Regions from separate parts of the Pontibacillus sp. ABV4_188 genome, predicted to be linked through region 3. Evidence: a T-box and tRNA genes for the amino acid it is inferred to sense, from the RefSeq annotation. Region 3 holds a T-box; the other regions hold tRNA genes.
The links. The T-box of region 3 lies ahead of tyrS (tyrosine--tRNA ligase). A T-box ahead of a tRNA ligase gene usually reads a tRNA of that ligase, here a tRNA-Tyr.
Positions count from the first base shown of each region.

Region 1: it encodes a tRNA-Tyr, which carries the amino acid that the T-box ahead of tyrS (tyrosine--tRNA ligase) is inferred to sense. The anticodon was not compared.
Region 2: it encodes a tRNA-Tyr, which carries the amino acid that the T-box ahead of tyrS (tyrosine--tRNA ligase) is inferred to sense. The anticodon was not compared.

Region 1 is NZ_CM149975.1:642,360-648,995, reverse strand. It holds gene ACYX4O_RS03345 (metal ABC transporter permease) at 1-782, shown strand, start outside; gene ilvD (dihydroxy-acid dehydratase) at 1,033-2,715, opposite strand; tRNA gene ACYX4O_RS03335 (tRNA-Leu) at 3,062-3,143, opposite strand; tRNA gene ACYX4O_RS03330 (tRNA-Cys) at 3,151-3,224, opposite strand; tRNA gene ACYX4O_RS03325 (tRNA-Gly) at 3,234-3,308, opposite strand; tRNA gene ACYX4O_RS03320 (tRNA-Gln) at 3,318-3,392, opposite strand; tRNA gene ACYX4O_RS03315 (tRNA-His) at 3,400-3,475, opposite strand; tRNA gene ACYX4O_RS03310 (tRNA-Trp) at 3,489-3,562, opposite strand; tRNA gene ACYX4O_RS03305 (tRNA-Tyr) at 3,583-3,668, opposite strand; tRNA gene ACYX4O_RS03300 (tRNA-Thr) at 3,684-3,756, opposite strand; tRNA gene ACYX4O_RS03295 (tRNA-Phe) at 3,765-3,840, opposite strand; tRNA gene ACYX4O_RS03290 (tRNA-Asp) at 3,886-3,962, opposite strand; tRNA gene ACYX4O_RS03285 (tRNA-Met) at 4,035-4,111, opposite strand; tRNA gene ACYX4O_RS03280 (tRNA-Val) at 4,186-4,261, opposite strand; tRNA gene ACYX4O_RS03275 (tRNA-Glu) at 4,273-4,347, opposite strand; tRNA gene ACYX4O_RS03270 (tRNA-Ser) at 4,361-4,452, opposite strand; tRNA gene ACYX4O_RS03265 (tRNA-Asn) at 4,454-4,528, opposite strand; rRNA gene rrf (5S ribosomal RNA) at 4,579-4,694, opposite strand; rRNA gene ACYX4O_RS03255 (23S ribosomal RNA) at 4,971-6,636, opposite strand, start outside.
Region 2 is NZ_CM149975.1:169,493-176,128, reverse strand. It holds gene ACYX4O_RS01035 (zf-HC2 domain-containing protein) at 1-22, opposite strand, end outside; gene sigW (RNA polymerase sigma factor SigW) at 37-600, opposite strand; gene ACYX4O_RS01025 (aspartyl-phosphate phosphatase Spo0E family protein) at 809-961, shown strand; gene rocF (arginase) at 1,018-1,917, opposite strand; tRNA gene ACYX4O_RS01015 (tRNA-Ala) at 2,107-2,179, opposite strand; tRNA gene ACYX4O_RS01010 (tRNA-Gly) at 2,185-2,259, opposite strand; tRNA gene ACYX4O_RS01005 (tRNA-Lys) at 2,296-2,371, opposite strand; tRNA gene ACYX4O_RS01000 (tRNA-Gln) at 2,381-2,455, opposite strand; tRNA gene ACYX4O_RS00995 (tRNA-Tyr) at 2,461-2,546, opposite strand; tRNA gene ACYX4O_RS00990 (tRNA-Thr) at 2,617-2,693, opposite strand; tRNA gene ACYX4O_RS00985 (tRNA-Val) at 2,710-2,785, opposite strand; tRNA gene ACYX4O_RS00980 (tRNA-Glu) at 2,801-2,875, opposite strand; tRNA gene ACYX4O_RS00975 (tRNA-Thr) at 2,897-2,969, opposite strand; tRNA gene ACYX4O_RS00970 (tRNA-Asn) at 2,974-3,048, opposite strand; rRNA gene rrf (5S ribosomal RNA) at 3,110-3,225, opposite strand; rRNA gene ACYX4O_RS00960 (23S ribosomal RNA) at 3,425-6,339, opposite strand; tRNA gene ACYX4O_RS00955 (tRNA-Ala) at 6,444-6,519, opposite strand; tRNA gene ACYX4O_RS00950 (tRNA-Ile) at 6,538-6,614, opposite strand.
Region 3 is NZ_CM149975.1:3,041,273-3,047,908, forward strand. It holds gene rpsD (30S ribosomal protein S4) at 1-114, shown strand, start outside; gene ACYX4O_RS15635 (hypothetical protein) at 225-467, shown strand; gene ACYX4O_RS15640 (ATP-dependent DNA helicase) at 651-2,936, shown strand; gene tyrS (tyrosine--tRNA ligase) at 3,027-4,298, opposite strand; T-box leader at 4,426-4,638, opposite strand; gene ACYX4O_RS15650 (transglycosylase domain-containing protein) at 4,775-6,636, shown strand, end outside.

The DNA.
Region 1 (6,636 bases), 1.7 Mb from region 3:
TCAGTCACACCGTTCTTCTTGGAATTGTAGGAGCTTTTCTTGTGACGCACTCTTTAAACGGAGTACCCATGCTTGTTGGAGCTGCTACTGTGGGAATACTCACTGCTTTAATGGTGCAGCTACTAGACTCAAGTGGTGTTCAGTCAGATGCAGCAATTGGAGTTGTTTTCACCTCCCTTTTCGCTCTAGGTGTCGTACTCATATCTTTTATAGGAGATAGTGTCCACCTCGATGTTGAGCATGCTCTAATGGGAGAGATCGCTTTTGTACCATGGGATACCTGGACGTGGAACGGGATGAACCTAGGACCAACAGCAGTCTGGCTCTTAGGATTTGTTTTTATCTTAAACCTAACCATTATATTACTCTTTTATAAAGAGTTTAAAATCAGCACATTTGATCCTCAGTTGGCCATATCTATCGGCGTTCCTGTAGTAGCCATCCATTACGTATTAATGTCAATGGTTTCGTTCTCTACAGTTGCCTCCTTCGATAGCGTAGGAGCCATTCTAGTTGTAGCGATGTTAATCGTTCCAGGGGCGACTTCTTATCTTTTAACAGATTCTTTTGGTGGGATGATTGCTTTAAGTGCTCTTATTGGTGCTCTGTCATCCTTGCTCGGTTATACATTCGCTCTATTCGTAGATGTGTCCATCTCAGGAGCCATGGCCACAGCCACAGGCCTTCTTTTCACCCTAGCCTTCTTCCTTAGTCCAAAACACGGCATGGTCGCTAAATGGTATAGAAGAAAGCAAATGCAAAAGCAACAATTAAACGCGTAAAAGTATACGACTTAAAGCTTCCTACTCGGTTAATAAAATATGCTATAGGAATATAAACAACTTCATAAACAAACAAAAACGTTCAGAATTCCTTCTGAGCGTTTTATTTATTCCTTTAAAATTTCCATTCAGCTCGCCACTCAGGGATGATGTCAGAACAACATGTATTCTAAGCTTCGAGCAACCATAGAGATTAAAGTTCAGGATAAAAAACTCCAGTTTCTGAACACTGGAGTTTTTCAATATGATATTAATTTTTGTAATCTGTTACAGCACCTTTGGAAGAGCATGATACATTATGAGCGTATTTGCCCAAAATCCCCTTCTTGTATAGAGGTGGTGCTTCCCAATGCTCACGACGACTTTCTAGTACTTGTTCGGTTACATCCATGGATATTTCTTTTTTGTTTGAATCTATTGTGACAAGATCCCCTTCTTCTAATAGAGATATTGGTCCTCCGACTTGAGCTTCAGGTGCGATATGCCCCACCACGAGTCCATGGGTTCCTCCAGAGAATCTACCATCTGTTAATAAGGCGACCTTTTCCCCTAAGCCTTTTCCAACCAATAGAGCAGAGATTGATAACATTTCAGGCATACCTGGCCCGCCTTTAGGACCAACATATCGTATAACTAATACGTCGCCTTCTTGTATTGAATTATTCAGAATAGCTTCCGTAGCTTCCATTTCAGTATTAAATACACGAGCTGGTCCAGTATGACGCGCAACCTTAACACCGGATACTTTTGCTACTGCACCCCTTGGAGCTAAGTTACCTTTTAAGGTGATCAAAGGTCCATCTTTTCGCTTAGGATGACTAAATGACGTTATAATATCTTGTCCTTCTTCTAAAGTTGGCGCTTCTTCTAAATTCTCTGCAACAGTCTTTCCTGAAACAGTTAAACAGTGTCCGTGTAGATAGCCATTGTCATAAAGAAGCTTCATAACTGCCTGTACTCCTCCAACTTTATGAAGGTCTTGCATCACATATTTGCCGCTCGGTTTCAAATCAGCAATATGTGGTGTTTTTTCTTGAATTCGATTAAAGTCTTCCATGGTTAAATCCACTTCAATAGCATGAGCCATAGAAAGCAAGTGAAGTACCGCATTTGTAGAACCACCAAGTGCCATAACGACTGTAATCGCATTTTCAAAAGCCTCTTTAGTCATGATATCTTTCGGGTAAATATTATGCTCGAGTAAGGATCTAACTGCTTCCCCAGCCGACTCACAATCTTTTGCTTTATGGTCAGATTCAGCAGGGTTTGAAGAGCTTCCAGGTAAACTCATACCCATAGCTTCAACAGCAGATGCCATCGTATTTGCAGTGTACATACCACCACACGCTCCTGCACCAGGACATGCACTACACTCAATTGCGTTTAGTTCATTTTCACCTATGTCACCCTGATTATATTTTCCGACTCCTTCAAAGACAGAAACAATATCAACATCTTTCCCTTTATGAGACCCAGGAGCAATTGTGCCTCCATAAACAAAAACAGATGGCACCTCAGCATTGGCAATAGCAATCATACATCCTGGAATATTTTTATCACAGGCTCCGATTGCAACTAATCCATCCAAGTTCTGAGCTCCTACTACCGTTTCGATAGAGTCAGCGATCACATCTCTACTTGGTAATGAATAACGCATTCCCTGTGTCCCCATAGAGATACCATCCGATACAGTAATAGTATTAAAGATTAAGGGTAGCCCTCCTGCTTCTTGGGCACCTTTCTTTGCACGGATGGCTAAATCATCTAGGTGTATATTACATGGAGTTACTTCACTCCATGTACTTGCAATACCAATCATCGGCTTTTTAAAGTCATCATCTGTAACACCAACAGCACGAAGCATGGCCCGGTTCGGTGCTCTCATTGCACTTTCACTAAATACTTTACTATTTATTCGCAAATCTTTTGTCATTCAAAATCCCACCTCTTCTTTCGCATAATTATAGGACTCTTTACTTTAATCTTCAATGTTTTTTTCAGAAAAATTTTTTTATTTCGTAAATAATTAATATGTGTTTAAAGCAATTTATGTATAGAGTAAATGCAAGGTAGAGGGAGACAGGGGTAAAAATTATCTTATAGCCATTTTGATGTGTGTATTAATAGAGTCTTTCTACTAAAATAAAAAAAATCCCCGTTATGTTAACGGAGATTAGAGAAATTTATAAATGATTTTGTACCTATAAGTCCTAAACAAATTAGACATATAAAAAAATCGCTTTCGTTAGCGATTTCCATTACAATGTTAAGTTTTACGATACCGGTGGTCGGGCTCGAACCGACACTCCGTGAGGAACACGATTTTGAGTCGTGCGCGTCTGCCAATTCCGCCACACCGGCATATGAATGGAGGCGGCAACCGGATTCGAACCGGTGGTAAAGGAGTTGCAGTCCTCTGCCTTACCACTTGGCTATGCCGCCATATAAAAATGGAGCGGAAGACGGGATTCGAACCCGCGACCCCCACCTTGGCAAGGTGGTGTTCTACCACTGAACTACTTCCGCGAAAACTCTTGGCTGGCCCAGCTGGATTCGAACCAGCGCATGACGGTACCAAAAACCGTTGCCTTACCGCTTGGCTATGGGCCAATATTTATGGGGCGAATGATGGGGATCGAACCCACGAATGCCGGAGCCACAATCCGGTGCGTTAACCACTTCGCCACATCCGCCATAAAATGAAATTGGCAGGGGTAGTAGGAATCGAACCCACATCGGCGGTTTTGGAGACCGCTGTTCTACCGTTGAACTATACCCCTACTTACTGTAGTAATTATAATGGTGGAGGGGGCAGGACTCGAACCTGCGAACCCAGAGGGAGCGGATTTACAGTCCGCCGCGTTTGGCCAACTTCGCTACCCCTCCACGTTTTTTAAAGTATGCAGGCCAGAGGACTTGAACCCCCAACCTACTGATTACAAGTCAGTTGCTCTACCAATTGAGCTAGGCCTGCACAAAACATGGTGGCTCGGGACGGAATCGAACCGCCGACACACGGATTTTCAGTCCGTTGCTCTACCGACTGAGCTACCGAGCCAGTCTTATGTACTTTACAGTAACAAAAAAATATTTAATTGAAAAGTGGCGGTCCGGACGGGACTCGAACCCGCGACCTCCTGCGTGACAGGCAGGCATTCTAACCAACTGAACTACCGGACCATTAGTTGTGCCTAAAGATACACCATCATTTGTAATTCGAAGAAGTCTTTTCGACGTAGTACAAATTTAAATTGGTTGCGGGGACAGGATTTGAACCTGCGACCTTCGGGTTATGAGCCCGACGAGCTACCAGACTGCTCCACCCCGCGATAATGTTGAATACTTATTGCATATTCAATTATATGATGTTTGCAATGATCATGTGCATTGCATTTTTTAAAAATGGTGGAGGATGGCGGGCTCGAACCACCGACCCCCTGCTTGTAAGGCAGGTGCTCTCCCAGCTGAGCTAATCCTCCATGATATTAAGTGGTGACCCGTACGGGATTCGAACCCGTGTTACCGCCGTGAAAGGGCGGTGTCTTAACCACTTGACCAACGGGCCAATGAAAAGTTAGTGGCGGAGAGCGAGGGATTCGAACCCTCGAGACCCGTGTTTGGGCCTACACGATTTCCAATCGTGCTCCTTCGGCCACTCGGACAGCTCTCCATGGCTCCAACGGCAGGATTCGAACCTGCGACCGATCGGTTAACAGCCGATAGCTCTACCACTGAGCTACGTTGGAATCATGTCAAAAGACCGTTTGCCTTTTGATCAAAGTCAATAAAGTGACTTGCCTGGCGGCGTCCTACTCTTGCGGGGGTGAAACCCCGACTACCATCGGCGCTGAAGAGCTTAACTTCTGTGTTCGGCATGGAAACAGGTGTGACCTCTTCGCCAAAACCGCCAGACTCTTTATTGAATTTCTTCCTCGTCTTTTCAACGACAAGTTATATTTTATCTTGTTTCGGAAGGAAAGTCAAGAGGTATATTAGATTTTTTTCTAAGTACCTTCAAAACTAGATAAGAATTACGACATCGTGCCTGATCACGTGTTTGCGCTTGAACTGGCTTCCAGCTCCAACTCCCAGACCCTAGCGTATAAGTCATCTTCTTTCCAAAGGCTAATCGCCTTTTCCGAAGATCTGTCTTATCCGTACGGGTCTAAGCGGTCGTTTGCGCTTTAGATAGATAAGTCCTCGATTTATTAGTATCGGTCAGCTGCACGTGTCACCACGCTTCCACCTCCGACCTATCAACCTTGTCGTCTACAAGGAATCTTACTCACTCGAAGTGATGGGAAATCTCATCTTGAAGTGGGCTTCATGCTTAGATGCTTTCAGCACTTATCCCTTCCGCACGTAGCTACCCAGCTGTGCTCCTGGCGGAACAACTGGTGCACCAGCGGTGCGTCCATCCCGGTCCTCTCGTACTAAGGACAGCTCTCCTCAAATTTCCAACGCCCACGACGGATAGGGACCGAACTGTCTCACGACGTTCTGAACCCAGCTCGCGTACCGCTTTAATGGGCGAACAGCCCAACCCTTGGGACCGACTACAGCCCCAGGATGCGATGAGCCGACATCGAGGTGCCAAACCTCCCCGTCGATGTGGACTCTTGGGGGAGATAAGCCTGTTATCCCCGGGGTAGCTTTTATCCGTTGAGCGACGGCCCTTCCATGCGGTACCGCCGGATCACTAAGCCCGACTTTCGTCCCTGCTCGACTTGTAGGTCTCGCAGTCAAGCTCCCTTGTGCCTTTGCACTCTGCGAATGATTTCCAACCATTCTGAGGGAACCTTTGGGCGCCTCCGTTACTTTTTGGGAGGCGACCGCCCCAGTCAAACTGCCCACCTGACACTGTCTCCGGACCGGATTACGGTCCTGGGTTAGAATGTCAATACAGCCAGGGTGGTATCCCACGGATGCCTCCACCGAAGCTAGCGCTCCGGTATCGACGGCTCCCACCTATCCTGTACAAGCTGTACCAACATTCAATATCAGGCTACAGTAAAGCTCCACGGGGTCTTTCCGTCCTGTCGCGGGTAATGCGCATCTTCACGCATAGTATAATTTCACCGGGTCTCTTGTTGAGACAGTGCCCAATTCGTTGCACCTTTCGTGCGGGTCGGAACTTACCCGACAAGGAATTTCGCTACCTTAGGACCGTTATAGTTACGGCCGCCGTTTACTGGGGCTTCGGTTCAAAGCTTCGCCTAAGCTAACTCATCCCCTTAACCTTCCAGCACCGGGCAGGTGTCAGCCCCTATACTTCACCTTTCGGTTTCGCAGAGACCTGTGTTTTTGCTAAACAGTCGATTGGGCCTTTTCACTGCGGCTCCTCCTATGAAGGAGCACCCCTTCTCCCGAAGTTACGGGGTCATTTTGCCGAGTTCCTTAACAAGAGTTCTCCCGATCACCTTAGGATACTCTCCTCGTCTACCTGTGTCGGTTTGCGGTACGGGCACCTCTTTCCTCATTAGAGGCTTTTCTTGGCAGTGTGAAATCAGGAACTTCGGTACTATAGTTCCCTCCCCATCACAGCTTGTGATTGATGCACGGATTTGCCTATGCATCTCACTCACTGCTTGGCCGCTCACATCCAGTGGAGCGGATTCCCTATCCTACTGCGTCCCCCCGTCATTCAAACGGAAAGGAGGTGGTACAGGAATATCAACCTGTTATCCATCGCCTACGCCTTTCGGCCTCGGCTTAGGTCCCGACTAACCCTGAGCGGACGAGCCTTCCTCAGGAAACCTTAGACTTACGGTGGAAGAGATTCTCACTCTTCTTTCGCTACTCATACCGGCATTCTCACTTCTAAGCGCTCCACCAGTCCTTACGGTCTGACTTC
Region 2 (6,636 bases), 1.2 Mb from region 3:
TGGCTTCATTTGCACACTTCATTTCCCATCACTCCTTTACACGTGACGAAGTTTCTTACGAAGCGCTTCGCGTCCCCGGTGGACCCTTGTCTTAACCGTGCCAACCGGTATGTCCAATATGTCACTAATCTCTTGTAATGAGAGTTCATCTATATATCGTAGTACGATAACAGATCTATACTTGGCTGGAAGCTTGAGAATCTCTTGATGAATATATTCCTGCAGTTCTAAGCTTTCCACTTCTTCTTCAGGTAAATCTTCATCTGCAGAAATTTGTGAGTACATCGTTAAGCCTTCTGTACCTCTTACTTCAGCATCTAAAAAGTAATCCGGTTTCTTTTTTCGAATACGATCAATAGATAAATTGGTGGCAATTCTATATAACCAAGTAGAAAATTTGCGATTCTCATCATAAGAGTGAATATTAGTGTAAGCTCGAATAAATGCTTCTTGGGCAATATCTTCTGCTTCATGTGCATTACCAAGCATACGATAGCATATTTGGTACACCTTGTTTTGGTAAAACGTCACTACATCTTCAAAGGCCGAGTGATCACCTTTTTTAACTTTTTTAATCTTTTGTTTTATGAATATTTCCATGCACTATACCTCCGCTAGATCTGCGGTCATTCTACATACGAATATACCTGCGATCAGGTTTCAAAATCAATTAAAAAAATAAAAAAGAATTTTTTGTATGTACAAACGTTATACATTTGATTTCTTTACATAAAGAGGTTTAACTTTAAGTAGAAAGGATATATAAAACTATAGTATAGTACTAAGGTTTTAGTAGGGAGGAAATAGAATGTGTAAAGAACTTCTGAACGAAATTGAAATGTGTAGAAATGAAATGATTCAGCTGAGCTCTAGCTTACCTTTATCATCTCAAGAGGTCATTGAAGCAAGCTCAAAATTAGATGGATTACTAAATGAATATGAAGAAAGAAAAAATAAATAACGGAAACAGCAACTTATGTGAATAAGCTGCTGTTTCGCCTATTTTACTCTATGAATCTATTTTAAATTTTCTCCAAATAATGATCCCATTAATCCAACTGCTACCGTAGCAGTTTTATTCTTCTCATCCAATATTGGATTCACTTCAACAAATTCCGCTGAAGTAATAAAATTAGCCTCAGCAAACATTTCCATTGCTAAGTGGCTTTCCCTATAGCTCATTCCACCCATAACAGGTGTTCCAACTCCAGGCGCCTCATTAGGATCCAAACCATCCAAATCTAAACTCAGGTGCACTCCATCCGTCCGATCCTTTAAGTATTCTACAGATTCTTTAATGACTCCTGGCATTCCCATGCGGTCAATCTCATGCATCGTATATACCCTAATTCCCTTTTCTTTAATTAATTGTTTTTCACCCTCATCAAGAGAGCGCGCTCCTATAATAACGATGTTTTCTGGTTTTATTTTTGGCTCATATCCATGAATGTTCGTCAAACGTTCATGACCAATACCTAAGCTCACAGCTAAAGGCATACCATGGATATTTCCAGAAGGGGACGAATCTCCTGTATTTAAATCCCCATGAGCATCATACCAAATTACACCAAGATTGTCATAATGTTTCGCAATTCCAGCAAGAGATCCGATAGCAATACTATGATCCCCGCCAATGATCAATGGGAATCTACCTGATGTCACAACCTGATCCACTGTCTCAGCCAGGTTTTCATTTCCTACTGCTACTTCTTTTAAATTTCTCAAGTGACTCTCTTGTTCTTCTTTTCTATTTGGCCGAGGAATATGAACATCACCAAGATCCTCTATATCATACTCTAAACGTTCTAATCGCTCAATTACCCCTGCATAACGAAGTGCACTAGGCCCCATATCTACACCTCTGCGATTCTGTCCTAAGTCCATAGGTGCTCCAATAATTGAAAGTTTACGATTCATTGTCCCATCCTCCTCCTTTAACTCTACCCCCATTGTAGCCATAGTTGAGACAATGACTCAACTGGACAGAAATTTGTATATATATACGAAAAACACCCGGTATTGAAAGAATTTTCTTATAAATAGCCGCCATTAAATTTTTTAGATATACGAAAAAACCTTAAGTCTTATTAGACTTAAGGTTTAGAATGGAGCCTAGCGGGATCGAACCGCTGACCTCCTGCGTGCAAAGCAGGCGCTCTCCCAGCTGAGCTAAGGCCCCATATATGGAGCGGAAGACGGGATTCGAACCCGCGACCCCCACCTTGGCAAGGTGGTGTTCTACCGCTGAACTACTTCCGCAAACTAAAAACACATCAACTAAGTTAATGTGAAAAGTGGTGAGCCATGGAGGATTCGAACCTCCGACCCTCTGATTAAAAGTCAGATGCTCTACCAACTGAGCTAATGGCTCTTTATAAAGTGGCTGGCCCAGCTGGATTCGAACCAGCGCATGACGGTACCAAAAACCGTTGCCTTACCGCTTGGCTATGGGCCAATAAATGGTGGAGGGGGCAGGACTCGAACCTGCGAACCCAGAGGGAGCGGATTTACAGTCCGCCGCGTTTGGCCAACTTCGCTACCCCTCCAAACACAAATAATAGTATACCATGCTTGCATTTTATTATGCAAGAATTTATTTAATTGAACATAACTTGCTGGTGCCGACCGAGGGACTCGAACCCCCAACCTACTGATTACAAGTCAGTTGCTCTGCCAGATTGAGCTAGGTCGGCAGATAAATAAATGAAATGGTGGAGGATGGCGGGCTCGAACCACCGACCCCCTGCTTGTAAGGCAGGTGCTCTCCCAGCTGAGCTAATCCTCCATGATTATAAATAAGTGGTGACCCGTACGGGATTCGAACCCGTGTTACCGCCGTGAAAGGGCGGTGTCTTAACCACTTGACCAACGGGCCAAATATAATTTTCTTACAGAGAGCTTCCAGCCGGACTTGAACCGGCGACCTCTTCCTTACCATGGAAGTGCTCTACCGACTGAGCTATGGAAGCAAATTGGCTCCAACGGCAGGATTCGAACCTGCGACCGATCGGTTAACAGCCGATAGCTCTACCACTGAGCTACGTTGGAATATTGTCAAATCCATCTGTCCTAGAAGAAGTCTCTTGGATAGCTTTTATAAGATAACAAAGCATGGCGGCGTCCTACTCTTGCGGGGGTGAAACCCCGACTACCATCGGCGCTGAAGAGCTTAACTTCTGTGTTCGGCATGGGAACAGGTGTGACCTCTTCGCCAAAACCGCCATACTATTGTTTTGTTGAAGGAGTACCTTCAAAACTAGATAAGAATTAAGACATCGTGCCTGATCACGTATTTGCGCTTGAGCTGACTTCCAGCTCCAACTCCCAGACCCTAGCGTATAAGTCATCTTTTCTCCAAAGGCTAATCGCCTTTTCCGAAAATCTGTCTTATCCGTACGGGTCTAAGCGGTCGTTTGCGCTTTAGATAGATAAGCCCTCGATTTATTAGTATCGGTCAGCTGCACGTGTCACCACGCTTCCACCTCCGACCTATCAACCTTGTCGTCTACAAGGAATCTTACTCACTCGAAGTGATGGGAAATCTCATCTTGAAGTGGGCTTCATGCTTAGATGCTTTCAGCACTTATCCCTTCCGCACGTAGCTACCCAGCTGTGCTCCTGGCGGAACAACTGGTGCACCAGCGGTGCGTCCATCCCGGTCCTCTCGTACTAAGGACAGCTCTCCTCAAATTTCCAACGCCCACGACGGATAGGGACCGAACTGTCTCACGACGTTCTGAACCCAGCTCGCGTACCGCTTTAATGGGCGAACAGCCCAACCCTTGGGACCGACTACAGCCCCAGGATGCGATGAGCCGACATCGAGGTGCCAAACCTCCCCGTCGATGTGGACTCTTGGGGGAGATAAGCCTGTTATCCCCGGGGTAGCTTTTATCCGTTGAGCGACGGCCCTTCCATGCGGTACCGCCGGATCACTAAGCCCGACTTTCGTCCCTGCTCGACTTGTAGGTCTCGCAGTCAAGCTCCCTTGTGCCTTTGCACTCTGCGAATGATTTCCAACCATTCTGAGGGAACCTTTGGGCGCCTCCGTTACTTTTTGGGAGGCGACCGCCCCAGTCAAACTGCCCACCTGACACTGTCTCCGGACCGGATTACGGTCCTGGGTTAGAATGTCAATACAGCCAGGGTGGTATCCCACGGATGCCTCCACCGAAGCTAGCGCTCCGGTATCGACGGCTCCCACCTATCCTGTACAAGCTGTACCAACATTCAATATCAGGCTACAGTAAAGCTCCACGGGGTCTTTCCGTCCTGTCGCGGGTAATGCGCATCTTCACGCATAGTATAATTTCACCGGGTCTCTTGTTGAGACAGTGCCCAATTCGTTGCACCTTTCGTGCGGGTCGGAACTTACCCGACAAGGAATTTCGCTACCTTAGGACCGTTATAGTTACGGCCGCCGTTTACTGGGGCTTCGGTTCAAAGCTTCGCCTAAGCTAACTCATCCCCTTAACCTTCCAGCACCGGGCAGGTGTCAGCCCCTATACTTCACCTTTCGGTTTCGCAGAGACCTGTGTTTTTGCTAAACAGTCGATTGGGCCTTTTCACTGCGGCTCCTCCTATGAAGGAGCACCCCTTCTCCCGAAGTTACGGGGTCATTTTGCCGAGTTCCTTAACAAGAGTTCTCCCGATCACCTTAGGATACTCTCCTCGTCTACCTGTGTCGGTTTGCGGTACGGGCACCTCTTTCCTCATTAGAGGCTTTTCTTGGCAGTGTGAAATCAGGAACTTCGGTACTATAGTTCCCTCCCCATCACAGCTTGTGATTGATGCACGGATTTGCCTATGCATCTCACTCACTGCTTGGCCGCTCACATCCAGTGGAGCGGATTCCCTATCCTACTGCGTCCCCCCGTCATTCAAACGGAAAGGAGGTGGTACAGGAATATCAACCTGTTATCCATCGCCTACGCCTTTCGGCCTCGGCTTAGGTCCCGACTAACCCTGAGCGGACGAGCCTTCCTCAGGAAACCTTAGACTTACGGTGGAAGAGATTCTCACTCTTCTTTCGCTACTCATACCGGCATTCTCACTTCTAAGCGCTCCACCAGTCCTTACGGTCTGACTTCACTGCACTTAGAACGCTCTCCTACCATTGTTCGTAAGAACAATCCACAGCTTCGGTGTTATGTTTAGCCCCGGTACATTTTCGGCGCAGAGTCACTCGACCAGTGAGCTATTACGCACTCTTTAAATGATGGCTGCTTCTAAGCCAACATCCTGGTTGTCTGAGCAACTCCACATCCTTTTCCACTTAACATAAACTTAGGGACCTTAGCTGGTGGTCTGGGCTGTTCCCCTCTCGACTACGGACCTTATCACTCGCAGTCTGACTCCCAAGGATGAGTCGTTGGCATTCGGAGTTTGACTGAATTCGGTAACCCGATGAGGGCCCCTAGTCCAATCAGTGCTCTACCTCCAAGACTCTTACCTTGAGGCTAGCCCTAAAGCTATTTCGGAGAGAACCAGCTATCTCCGTGTTCGATTGGCATTTCACCGCTACCCACACCTCATCCCCGCACTTTTCAACGTGCGTGGGTTCGGGCCTCCAGCCAGTGTTACCTGGCCTTCACCCTGGACATGGGTAGATCACACGGTTTCGGGTCTACGACCACATACTATTTCGCCCTATTCAGACTCGCTTTCGCTGCGGCTCCGATTTTTCATCTTAACCTTGCATGGGATCGTAACTCGCCGGTCCATTCTACAAAAGGTACGCTGTCACCCATTAACGGGCTCCAACTACTTGTAGGCACACGGTTTCAGGTTCTATTTCACTCCCCTCCCGGGGTGCTTTTCACCTTTCCCTCACGGTACTGGTTCACTATCGGTCACTAGGGAGTATTTAGCCTTGGGAGATGGTCCTCCCGGATTCCGACGGAATTCCTCGTGTTCCGCCGTACTCAGGATCCACTCCGGAGGAAACAAGATTTTGACTACAGGGCCGTTACCTTCTTCGGCTGACCGTTCCAGATCATTCATCTATCTTGTTTCTTGATAACTCCAAAGGAGTGTCCTACAACCCCAGAGAGCAAGCTCTCTGGTTTGGGCTGATTCCGTTTCGCTCGCCGCTACTCAGGAAATCGCGTTTGCTTTCTCTTCCTTCGGGTACTGAGATGTTTCAGTTCCCCGAGTCTACCTTCCTTAACCTATGTATTCAGTTAAGGATCCTACCCCATTACGGGTAGTGGGTTCCCCCATTCGGAAATCTCCGGATCATAGCCTACTTACGGCTCCCCGAAGCATATCGGTGTTAGTCCCGTCCTTCATCGGCTCCTAGTGCCAAGGCATCCACCGTGCGCCCTTATTCACTTAACTATCTAAAATCAATGTGAAAAGACGCATCATAATGATGCTTACGTTAAATCTAACGTTGGTTTGATGTCTAATTCTTATCTAGTTTTCAAGGTACTAATAGAAATTGGTGGAGCCTAGCGGGATCGAACCGCTGACCTCCTGCGTGCAAAGCAGGCGCTCTCCCAGCTGAGCTAAGGCCCCGTTTTTTTGAAATAGGAATGGTGGGCCTGAGTGGACTTGAACCACCGACCTCACGCTTATCAGGCGTGCGCTCTAACCAGCTGAGCTACAGGCCCATTCCTTATGAAATTGATACAA
Region 3 (6,636 bases):
TACGTATCATTCGATGCAGAAAAGCTTGAAGGTTCTTACGTTCGCTTCCCTGAGCGTTCTGAAATGCCTTCTGAAATTAACGAAGCGCTTATCGTTGAGTTCTACTCTCGTTAATAGCTTCTACGAAACACCCATCTTTAGAGATGGGTGTTTTTTTGTGATTCTATTATCATCTATTCCCATTTCCTGATACACTAAGAACAGAAGCATAAAGGAGGGGTCACGTGTATACCTTGTATATCGCTATTGTCATTGGGATTTGCGTGCTAGCCTTTATTGGAACCCTATTAGTGGGGAAGAACGTAAATAAGTCTATTGAACAACGAGAAGTGGAAGGTGAATCTCCAGCTGCAGAACTTCAGAGATCACATAAATATGAGAAGAATTCAAGCATTAAGGTTCTCTCTATTATTTATTTGATCACCTTTATTGTGACAGCCATTGTTTCAGCGATCTTTATCTTCTAAAAGATGCCTCTCTTCAGAGTCATCTTTTTTAGTCCCCAATATGTCTATTATCCTTCGATTATTCAATGTTCCATTATTTTTACTACCTTTTAAGAACTAGCATTACAAATGAATTCCTCGTGTCCCCCATTAACAACGAAGTGTATTAGAACTGATAAAAATGAAAAAGAATCTGGTGATAACATGAAAGAGTTAAAAACATCTATAAGGAGTCTAGTTGAATATGTTTATCGATCCGGAAGCCTTGATCGACGTTTTAAAACGACAACAGCCCTCACCGAAGGGACAAGAGCACATCAAATGGTCCAAAGCGAGTACAGTGAACACGATCAAAAGGAAGTACACCTTGCCTATACTCATATAGCTGATTCGATACACATTCACATAGAAGGACGTTGTGATGGATTACTTCAAAAGGAGAATAAAATCACCGTGGATGAAATTAAATCGACATCTTCTTCAATCTTTGACATCGAAGAAAACTCCCATCCCGTACACTGGGCCCAGGCGAAATGCTATGCATATATTTACGCAACTCAACAAGAACTTAATGAAATTGATGTGCAACTTACGTACGTTCATTTGCCATCCTCAGAACGAAAACAGTTTGTTAAATCGTTTAGTTCTGTCGAGTTAAGAGAGTGGTTTCACACTATGATCGAACAGTATATTCCTTATGCTAAACTCATGACTGAACACAGGCTTAATCGACAAGAAAGCATACAACAACTCCCTTTCCCTTATCCCGCTTTTCGAGCTGGACAACGAAAGTTTGCAGGAGCAGTCTATAAGACCATTATGGATCGTAAGACCCTTTTCGCTCACGCTCCAACCGGTACAGGGAAAACCATCTCCACTCTATTTCCCACGATTAAAGCAATCGGGGAAGGAAAAGCAGACCAATTTTTTTACTTAACAGCCAAAACGATTACGAGGCAAGCCGCAGAAGAAGCGCTCTCCCTTATGGAGGAAAAAGGTTTGCACTTCCATACCGTGACCTTAACCGCTAAGGACAAAATGTGTTTCACAAATGACGGGTGTCAGGTGGATTATTGTCCATTTGCAGATGGATACTACGACCGCATCAATGAAGCTTTGCTCGACTTGTTTTCAAAAGAAACGATGATATCAAGAGGCGTGATCGAACATTACGCACGGAAGCATCAAGTCTGTCCTTTTGAGTTTTCAATAGATGCCGCTTACCATGCTGATGCTATTATATGCGATTACAATTATGTATTTGATCCAAGAGTATCTTTCAAACGTTTATGGAATGAAACAAAGAAAAAGACCACATTGCTCGTCGATGAAGCTCATAATCTTGTCGACAGGTCGCAATCTATGTATTCAGCTCTACTATCAAAATCATCTTTCTTACAACTCAAGCGTGAATACAAGTCTAAAAACCCACATTTATACGAAGCTGTTCACCGTATCGATCAGTCTTTATTAGCGCAAAGAAAATTGATGGATGAGGACCAATACATGACAACAATGGCGGAAATTCCTGAAGGGATTGTTGAGAGTGTCGAGCACTTTATTGACCTGGCTGAACTAGAGATCCCCTACACCCAGGATACAGAGTCTCTATTAATCGAAGCATATTTTATGGCTTTAAGTTTTGTACGTATTTCAAAACTCTATGATCAATCGTATGTCACTTACATAAGACGTTATAAAAGCGAAGTAGAGCTTAAACTTTTCTGTGTAGATCCCTCTTCCTTGCTACACAAAACAACTAAGGGATACGGAGCAACGGTTTTCTTCTCGGCGACGTTCGCTCCATTTGATTACTATAAAGACATGCTCGGGTGGACGGAGGGAGACTATACTTTTTCAATACCTTCACCATTTGACAGACAAAATGTGGACATGTACATTCAGCCAATCTCTACACGCTTCCATGACCGCGCTCAATCAATAGATTCAATCGTTGGCACAGTACTTGAATTAATAAGAGAGAAACCAGGGAACTATCTAGTTTTCTTCCCTTCTTATGTATATATGGAGCAGGTATATGAGAGGATTCAAGAACTCGATCATTCAGCTTCCGTTCTACTTCAAACGCCTCAAATGACTGAACAAGATCGAGAACAGTATCTAGCTGAATTCCGCGAAGACCGTGAAGATTCCTTAATCGGATTTGCAGTATTAGGAGGCATATTCTCAGAAGGTGTCGATTTAAGAGGAGACCGTTTAAACGGGGTTCTAGTCGTTAGTGTAGGATTGCCGAAATTAAATGATGAACAAGGCATTATGAAACGTTATTTCGATGAACGAGGTAAGGATGGCTTTGCCTATGCTTATATGTACCCTGGGATGAATAAAGTTTTACAAGCTGCAGGGAGGCTAATTCGAACAGAGACTGACTCTGGAACGATTGTACTTATTGATGACCGTTTTATTCAGCAAAGATATAAAAACTTACTTCCTTATCAACTTCAGCACTTTCGTATTAAAAGAGAGTGATGTAACCAAGAACAAAAGGGATAATTCAGTCTATGTAAAAAACCGCTTAGAGTCATTCAAACTCTAAGCGGTTTTATTTCTTCTATTATATTATCCTTCAAAGCGTACCAAGAAGTATTTCTTCTTACCACGACGAATAATTGTAAACTTGCCATCGATGCGATCTTCAGCGTCCACTGTGTATTTCATATCTTGTTCACGTTCACCATTAATGTAAATCGCACCATTCTGAATATCTTCACGAGCTTGACGTTTTGAAGAAGAGATCTTTGCTTCAACTAAGAGATCGATTAACCCTTTTTCTTCTTCCACTAAATTGTAAGTAGGAACGTCTTTAAAGCCTTGTTCAATTTCATCACCTGTTAGTTGCTTTAGGTCGCCGCTAAAGAGCGCTTCAGAGATTTTCTCGGCTTGTTCAAGAGCTTTTTCATCATGGACCATCTTCGTCATTTCTTCTGCTAGCCTACGCTGAGCCACACGCTTCTCAGGTTGCGTTTCTACTTCCTTAGCCAACTCACCAATTTCGTCTAAGCTTAAGAATGTAAAGTAATGAAGGAAATTCACAACATCACGATCGTCTGTATTAATCCAGAACTGGTAAAATTCGTACGGAGTTGTCTTTGCTGGGTCTAACCAAATTGCACCACCAGCTGTTTTACCAAACTTACTGCCATCTGCTTTGGTAATCAATGGAACCGTTAGACCAAATGCTTTCGCTTCTTCTCCTTCAGTCGCATTCTTACGAATCAGTTCAAGCCCAGCCGTAATATTCCCCCACTGGTCGCTTCCACCAATTTGTAACGTACAATTCTCTTTACGGAATAAGTTCAAGAAGTCATAAGATTGCAGAATCATGTAACTGAACTCTGTAAAGGAAATTCCATTTTCAATACGAGACTCCACAGAATCTTTCGCTAACATGTAGTTAACACCAAAGTGCTTCCCTACATCTCGCAAGAATTCGATCATTGTCATTTGGTTCAACCAGTCTAAGTTGTTACGTGCTACAGCCGCATTCTCCCCTTCCTCAAAGTTTAAAATTTTAGCAAGTTGACCTGCTAGCTGTTCACTGTAGTGACGCACTGTGTTCTCATCGTTAAGCTGACGTTCTGTAGAACGACCACTTGGGTCACCAATCATACCAGTTCCTCCACCAACTAAAGCAATTGGACGGTGCCCAGCTTGCTGGAACCTCTTAAGAATTAGTACAGGTAGCAAGTGACCTATATGAAGACTATCCCCTGTCGGGTCAAAACCACAGTAAAGGGTAACCTGTTCTTGAGATAAATGCTTCTTTAGACCTTCTTCATCCGTCATTTGATTAATTAATCCTCTTGCTTGTAAGTCTTGTAAAATATCCACACTATCCACTCCTAGATTCTTAAATTAAGTAACGACATAAACGTAATGAAAGTACTGAAGGCGCCCTTTTCAGGTTATACTACGAACCAGATTCAACTTTTGAAGAACACAAAAAACCCCGCCCCTAAAAAGGGACGAGGCTCGCTCGCGGTACCACCCTTGTTGTAACCAGACAACTGATTACCACTCAAGGAATTTATAACGGATTCACCCGTCTTCTGAACTAATCAGAAGAAAACTCCAGGACGTAATTCGTAAATTGCTCTGTACTGACTCACAGCGACCGTCAGCTTTCTGCAACAGGATACAACTTACTACTCCAACCCTTCACTGTTTACTGTTCATTATCGTTCGTGACTGTGACATAATTTATAGCATATATTTTTCAAAAAAGCAACTCACATTTCATGTTGAACCATGTCTCCTTATGGTGCAATATGGTATAATATTGCGTGTATGAAATAGGAGGTCGTTATATGAGCCAGAACCATTCAAATGGTCCAGATAGATCCCCGCTTCGTAAATGGTGGGAAGATGGAAAGATCCAAAAATATTTCCGCATCTCTTATGATGTAATCTGGAACATCGTTTTATTCTTCCTCATTGTAGGTGTGATTGGCGTGTTCTTTGCTGCCGGGTTAGGTGCCGGTTATTTCGCCTCGCTCGTCAAAGACGAACCAATACGTGCTAAAGCCGAAATGCAAAAAGACATTTACAATTATGAAGAAACGTCAGAATTGTATTTTGCCGGAGACACATACTTAGGAAAGATTCAATCTGATTTATATCGTGAAGAAGTGTCCCTTGACCAAGTATCCGATCATGTGGTCAATGCTGTAATCGCCACTGAAGACGAGAATTTCGAGACACATAATGGTGTTGTACCCAAAGCGATAATGCGTGCAATCTTCCAAGAACTCACGAATGCAAACGTTAAAACAGGGGGTAGTACGCTTACCCAACAGTTAATAAAGAATCAGGTTTTAACAGACACCGTTTCATTCGAACGTAAAGCAAAGGAAATTCTACTAGCCTTACGCTTAGAGCGATTCTTTGAAAAAGAAGAGATCTTAGAAGCATATCTGAATGTTGTTCCATTCGGCCGTAACGCCGGCGGAAGAAACGTTGCAGGAATTGAAGCTGCTGCTCAAGGTATATTTGGAGTGAGCGCCAAAGAATTAAACCTTCCTCAAGCAGCCTATATTGCAGGTATGCCACAAAGCCCTTATATGTATACCCCTTTTACAAATACAGGGGAAGTTAAATCTGAAGCAGGGCTCGCCCCAGGCATCGAGCGAATGAGAACGGTACTAGAACGTATGCTAGAAGCCGAAATGATTACACAAGCCGAATACGATAAAGCAATCAATTACGACATTGCTTCGAAGTTCACAGAACCAGAACCTTCACCAGTGCAATCATATCCTTATATCGCATTTGAAGTTGAAGAGAGGGCCACAGATATTCTTCAAGGTATCCTAGCTGAACAGGACGGGTATACAAAAGAAGACTTAGCTAATAGTGAATCACTAAGACAAGAATATGCTACTCTTGCAGATCGAACATTAGTGCAAAATGGCTTGAAAGTTCATACAACAATTGATAAACCGATATACGACAAGATGCAGGAATTACACAAAAACTATGAGCATTACGGCCCTGTTCGATCTTGGAAAGTAACAGACGAAGAAACAGGCGAAGTGAAAACGATCAAAGAGCCCGTTCAAGTCGGCGGCATGTTAATTGAAAATAAAACCGGGAAAATCATTAGCTTTATCGGCGGACGTGATTTTGATCTTGAAAATCTTAACCACGCTACTGATGCGAAACGTTCAAACGGAAGTACAATGAAGCCATTGCTTGTATATGCTCCAGCTATTGACTTAGGACAAGCAAACCCAGGTTCTGTAGTAGCAGATATAGAAACAGTTTTCGCAGGAGGGTATACCCCTGGCAACTATGGAGGAAGGTTCCATGGCCTAACCTCTATAAGACGAGCACTAGCTATGTCATATAACGTGCCAGCTGTTAAAACTTATGCTGATATCAGGAATCAAAACCCAGCATCTTATTTAGACAAAATGGGCTTCACGACACTACTAGAAGAAGATAAGACCAACTTATCAACTTCACTTGGCAGTCTTCTTGAAGGTGTAACAGTGGAAGAGAATACAAATGCTTTCGCCACTTTCGCCAATAACGGTAAGTTTGTAGATGCTTACATGATCGATAAGATTGAAACAAAAGACGGAGAAGTACTTTATGAACATAAATCAGAATCTGTTGATGTATTTAGTGAACAAGCATCTTATTTAACCGTCGACATGATGAGAGATGT